Streptomyces venezuelae ATCC 10712: one gene and its partner. The protein of the gene in region 1 interacts with the protein of each later gene in a pairwise test. Links are inferred from orthologs where the notes say so. Each region holds a gene or a part of one and is shown on either strand. Other genes may lie near its edges.

Region 1 (2,934 bases):
GTCCCTCACGTGCGGCGGCCGTGCCTTTCCTCGTGGTTCGGTTGTTCGGCTGTGCGGTTGTTCTCTCGTGGGGCCGTACGGGTGGTGCTAGCGGCGCGGCTGGGCGTCGAGGACCTGCTGGAGGGCCTCGAACTCCTCCACGCACTTGCCGGAGCCGAGCGCCACCGAGTCCAGCGGGTCCTCGGCGATGTGGATCGGCATGCCGGTCTCGCGGCGGAGGCGCTCGTCGAGACCGCGCAGCAGGGCGCCACCACCTGTGAGAACGATGCCGCGGTCCATGACGTCACCGGAGAGCTCCGGCGGGCACTTGTCGAGGGTCGTCTTCACGGCGTCGACGATCGCGTTGACCGGCTCCTCGATGGCCTTGCGGACCTCGGCGGCGGAGATGACCACGGTCTTGGGCAGACCGGAGACGAGGTCGCGGCCGCGGATCTCGGTGTGCTCGTCCTTGTCCATGTCGTACGCGGAGCCGATGGTGATCTTGATCTGCTCGGCGGTGCGCTCACCGAGGAGGAGCGAGTACTCCTTCTTGATGTGCTGGATGATCGCGTTGTCCAGCTCGTCGCCGGCGACCCGGATCGACTGTGCCGTGACGATTCCGCCGAGGGAGATCACGGCGACCTCGGTGGTGCCGCCGCCGATGTCCACGACCATGTTGCCGGTGGCCTCGTGGACCGGGAGGCCCGAGCCGATGGCCGCCGCCATGGGCTCCTCGATGATGTGCACCTGACGGGCGCCGGCCTGGGTGGAGGCCTCGATGACGGCGCGGCGCTCGACTCCGGTGATGCCGGAGGGCACGCAGACGACGACGCGGGGACGGGCCAGGTAGCGGCGCTTGTGGATCTTGAGGATGAAGTAGCGGAGCATCCGCTCGGTGATCTCGAAGTCGGCGATCACGCCGTCCTTCAGAGGGCGTACGGCGACGATGTTGCCGGGAGTCCGGCCGATCATCTTCTTCGCCTCCGCGCCGACCGCGAGGATGCCGCCGGTGTTGGTGTTGATGGCGACGACCGACGGCTCGTTCAGGACGATGCCTCGACCCCTGACGTACACCAGCGTGTTGGCGGTCCCGAGGTCGACAGCCATGTCACGGCCGATGAACGACATAGAGTTCCCCTTGTTTCCCATGGCTGAGAGTGGTGCGGCGTGGAGTTTTCCATCGTAGTGCCGCCCGCCCGGATACCGCGCGGTGGTCCACCTCTGTACAGGTGACGGTAGGACGCGGCGATCCGTTCCCGGGATCGGCGTTCATATGCCTGGGGGCGACCGAAATTCCTTCGGTCGCCCCAGCAGGGTGCTGCGTTCGGCTGACGTGGAGTCAGCAGCGGCCGGGTGAGAGCCGGACCGGCGGGACGCGGCTCAGACGAGACCCGGGAAGAAGATCTTCAGCTCGCGCAGGGCCGACTCCTCGGAGTCGGAGGCGTGGATCAGGTTCTCGCGGACGATGGTGCCGAAGTCGCCGCGGATGGAGCCCGGCGCGGCGGCGATCGGGTCGGTCGGGCCGGCCAGCTGGCGGACGCCCTCGATGACCCGCTCGCCCTCGACGACGAGCGCGACGACGGGGCCGGAGGACATGAAGCCCATCAGCGGCTCGTAGAAGGGCTTGCCCTTGTGCTCGCCGTAGTGCTGCTCCAGGGTCTCCTGGTCCAGCTCGCGCAGCTCCAGGGCCGCCAGGGTCCAGCCGGCCTTGCGCTCGATACGGCCGATGATCTCGCCGATCAGGCCACGGCGGACGGCGTCGGGCTTGAGCAGGACGAGCGTGCGCTGGCTCACGGGGGAACTCCTTCGGAAAAGCGGTGTGCGGGACCTCCGAGGCTACAGGCCCCGCACGCCCCTCGATTACGCAGCGTCAGGCCCTGCCGAGGCCCCCGCGGCCTGTGCCTCGGCCCACCGTGCCTTGATGTCGTCGATCCGTCGCCCGTAGTGAACGGAGGCCCACCACAGGCCGGCGAAGACCGCGCCGAGGAAGAACATCGTCGGCACGACGAAACCGCTGAGGATCAGGCCGATCTGCAGGGCCCAGCCGAGCTGCACACCGCCGGGGCGGGTGACCATCCCGCAGAGCAGCACCGAGACGACCATCGCGACACCGCAGACCCACCAGACGGTGGACATCGCGAGGCCGTCGTCCTTCATGGCGACGAGCCCGGCGAAGCCGATGACGAAGAACTCGCCGATGAGCGTGGAGGAACAGAGCGTACGCATGGGAGTCAGCCCCTCCGCAGCAGCAGCCGGGCATCGCCGACCGTGAAGATCGAACCGGTCACCAGGACACCCGCGCCGCCGAACTCGGCCTCTTCCTCCGCGAGGGTGATGGCCGCCTCGATCGCGTCGTCGAGACGCGGCTCGACGACGACCCGGTCCTCGCCGAAGACCTCGACCGCGACCGCGGCGAGCGCGTCCACGTCGGTGGCCCGGGGGTTGGAGTTCGCCGTGATCACGACCTCCGCGAAGATCGGCTCGAAGGCCTCCAGGAAGCCCTTGGCGTCCTTGTCCCCGCTCGTCGAGACCACGCCGATGAGCCGTGAGAAGCCGAAGGCCTCGCTGATGCCCTCCGCCGTCGCCCGCGCGCCGTGCGGGTTGTGCGCGGCGTCCAGGACGACCGTCGGGGAGGAGCGGACGATCTCCAGCCGGCCCGGCGAGGCCACCTGCGCGAAGGCCCTGCGGACGGTGTCCGGGTCCAGCGTGCGGGCGTGCTCCGCGCCGATCCCGAAGAAGGCCTCGACCGCGGCGAGCGCCACCGCCGCGTTGTGCGCCTGGTAGGCGCCGTGCAGCGGCAGGAACACGTTGTCGTACTCGCCGCCGAGGCCGCGCAGGGTGAGAAGCTGGCCGCCGACCGCGACCTCGCGGGAGACGATGCCGAACTCCATGCCCTCGCGGGCGACCGTCGCGTCCGCCCCGACGGCCTTCTTCAGCAGGACCTGCGCCGCGTCC
Region 2 (2,859 bases), 720 kb from region 1 along the record:
GAGGGCCACATCGGCTACCAGTCCCCGGGCAAGATCCCGCAGCGCACCAAGGGCGACGGCACCCTGCCCGCGCCCGGCTGGGACTCCTCGTACCGGTGGAAGGGCTACATCCCCTTCGAGCAGCTGCCGTACGAGTACGACCCGGAGCGCGGCTACGTCGTCACCGCCAACCAGGCCGTGATCGACGCCAAGGGCTACCCCGACCTGCTCACCAAGGACTGGGGCTACGGCTCGCGCAGCCAGCGGATCAACGACCTCATCGAGTCGAAGATCAAGGACGGCGGCAAGATCTCGCCGGACGACATGCGGACCATGCAGACGGACAACCGCAGCGAGATCGCGACCCTCCTGAACCCGCTCCTGCTGAAGATCGACATCTCGGACCCGTACGTCCGCGAGGCGCAGAAGCTCCTCGAAGGCTGGGACTACACGCAGGAGCCCGACTCGGCCGCCGCCGCCTACTTCAACGCGGTCTGGCGCAACGTCCTCAAGCTCTCCTTCGGCAACAAGCTGCCCAAGGAGCTGCGCGCCGAGGGCGACTGCATCAACGTGCGCCCGGCCGACGCCACCGGCCCGGTCGACGAGCAGAACAAGCTCGTACGGGAATGCGGCCAGCGCGACCCCGACTCGGCGCAGCCGGACGGCGGCGACCGCTGGTACGAGGTGGTCCGCCCGCTCCTCAAGCAGGAGAAGAGCGAGTGGTGGGTCACCCCGGGCAACCGCACCGACCAGGCCACCGAGACCCGTGACCAGCTGCTCGCCCGCGCCATGAAGGACGCGCGCTGGGAGCTGACCGCCAAGCTCGGCAAGGACGTCTCCACCTGGAGCTGGGGCCGGCTGCACCAGCTGACCCTGAAGAACCAGACCCTGGGCACCGCGGGACCCGGCGTCGTGCAGCAGCTCCTCAACCGCGGCCCGTGGAACCTGGGCGGCGGCGAGGCGGCCGTCGACGCCACCGGCTGGAACGCGGCCGGCGGCTACGAGGTCATCTGGGTGCCGTCGATGCGGATGGTCGTCAACGTCGGCGACTGGGACAAGTCCCGGTGGATCAACCTGACCGGGGCCTCCGGCCACGCCTTCAACTCCCACTACACCGACCAGACGGACGCGTGGGCGCGGGGCGACCTGTACGACTGGGCCTACGGCAGGGCGGCGGTGGACGCGTCCACCAAGGACACGCTGAAGCTGAAGCCCTGACCAGGGCGCCCAGGGTCCTGATCAGGACCCGAACCGGGTGACTCCGGCCGGGGTCACCACCGCGTGCACGGGGTGGTCGTGCGGTTCCTCCGGGACCCGGGCGACCACCTCGTCCGCGTACAGGAGCACCACGAGCGCCGGATCGGTCCCCGCGCGCGTGAGCCGGGCGAGCACCCGGTCGTACGAGCCGCCGCCGCGGCCGAGCCGCATCCCGCGGGCGTCGACCGCGAGTCCGGGCAGCAGGACGGCGTCGGCGGCGCACACGGCCTCGGGGCCGAGCCGGGGGCCGGTCGGTTCGAGCAGTCCCCGGCCGGCCTTCGCGAGCCGCTCGGGGCCCTCGTACGCCGCCCAGTCCAGGTCGTTGTCGGGGAGCAGGACGGGGAGCAGGACGCGGACCCCGCGCGCGTGGAGCGCGTCGAGCAGCGCGCGCGTGCCCGGCTCGCGGCCGACGGACACATAGGCGGCGACGGTGGACGCCTCGGCGAGTTCGGCCAGTTCCAGTCCATGGCGGGCGAGCGATTCAGCCGCCTGCCCGAGGAACTTGGTGCTCAGTGCGGCGCGGGCGGCCAGAAGTCGGCTGCGCAGCACGGTCTTTTCGGACATCTCAGGTGTCATGACGGCCTCATATACGTCCAAGGAAGTCTCGTAACTGTCTTTATGCGGAGGAAGTTAATCAAAGGCACATCTCCCTCTCATTTCGAAAGGCTAAGGTGCACCGCATGAATCAGTCGTTCCCCAGGCTCGGCCGGATCAGCAAGGCTGTCATCCCGGCCGCCGGTCTCGGCACCCGCTTCCTCCCGGCGACGAAGGCGACGCCGAAGGAGATGCTGCCGGTCGTCGACAAGCCGGCCATCCAGTACGTCGTCGAGGAGGCCGTCGCGGCCGGTCTCTCCGACGTGCTGATGATCACCGGCCGGAACAAGCGTCCTCTGGAGGACCACTTCGACCGGAACTACGAGCTGGAGGAGGCGCTGAGCCGGAAGGGCGACGACGAACGCCTCTCCAAGGTCCAGGAGTCCAGTGACCTCGCCACCATGCACTACGTGCGCCAGGGCGCCCCGCGCGGCCTCGGCCACGCCGTGCTCTGCGCCGCCCCGCACGTCGGCGACCAGCCCTTCGCGGTCCTCCTCGGCGACGACCTGATCGACCCGCGCGACCCGCTGCTCTCGCGGATGGTGGAGGTCCAGGAGCGGGAGGGCGGCAGTGTGATCGCCCTCATGGAGGTCGAGCCCTCCCAGATCCACCTGTACGGCTGCGCGGCGGTCGAGGCGACCGTCGACTCGGACGTCGTGAAGGTGACGGACCTGGTCGAGAAGCCGGACGCGGGCGAGGCGCCCAGCAACTACGCGATCATCGGCCGCTACGTGCTGGACCCGGCCGTCTTCGGCATGCTCCGGGAGACCGAGCCGGGCCGCGGCGGGGAGATCCAGCTGACCGACGCCCTGCAGAAGCTCGCCTCCGACGAGAAGATCGGCGGGCCGGTGCACGGGGTCGTGTTCAAGGGCCGCCGCTATGACACCGGTGACCGCGGGGACTATCTGCGTGCCATTGTCAGACTCGCGTGCGAACGTGAAGATCTGGGACCGGACTTCCGGGCCTGGCTCCGGAGATACGTCAGCGAGGAGATGTAGCACCTTGAGCAGCAGCGCGGCACCGTCGCCG

The links. Proteins that work in one complex are often made in the same cells at the same time.
Region 2: the proteins of ndk (region 1) and DEJ43_RS15075 interact in binary tests that used the Escherichia coli proteins (3 or more experiments, as listed by UniProt). The link is inferred for Streptomyces venezuelae ATCC 10712 from one-to-one orthologs.

What each region holds. Positions count from the first base shown.
Region 1 is NZ_CP029197.1:2,591,454-2,594,387, forward strand. The notes cover bases 67-2,934. They hold ndk (nucleoside-diphosphate kinase), read right to left. Parts: upstream 1,774-2,934; coding sequence 1,360-1,773; downstream 67-1,359. Other genes in these bases: DEJ43_RS11840 (rod shape-determining protein), read right to left, coding at 88-1,107; DEJ43_RS11850 (DUF4233 domain-containing protein), read right to left, coding at 1,840-2,205; folC (bifunctional tetrahydrofolate synthase/dihydrofolate synthase), read right to left, coding at 2,211-2,934. Also shown: rod shape-determining protein MreC, read right to left, coding at 1-9. UniProt on the Escherichia coli protein: Major role in the synthesis of nucleoside triphosphates other than ATP. The ATP gamma phosphate is transferred to the NDP beta phosphate via a ping-pong mechanism, using a phosphorylated active-site intermediate.
Region 2 is NZ_CP029197.1:3,313,669-3,316,527, reverse strand. Bases 16-2,808 are described here. They hold DEJ43_RS15075 (5-formyltetrahydrofolate cyclo-ligase), read right to left. Parts: upstream 1,813-2,808; coding sequence 1,219-1,812; downstream 16-1,218. Other genes in these bases: galU (UTP--glucose-1-phosphate uridylyltransferase GalU), read left to right, coding at 1,917-2,808; DEJ43_RS15080 (penicillin acylase family protein), read left to right, coding at 16-1,197. In the rest of the region: more of DEJ43_RS15080, read left to right, coding at 1-15; more of galU, read left to right, coding at 2,809-2,828; molybdotransferase-like divisome protein Glp, read left to right, coding at 2,833-2,859. UniProt on the Escherichia coli protein: Involved in the removal of 5-formyltetrahydrofolate.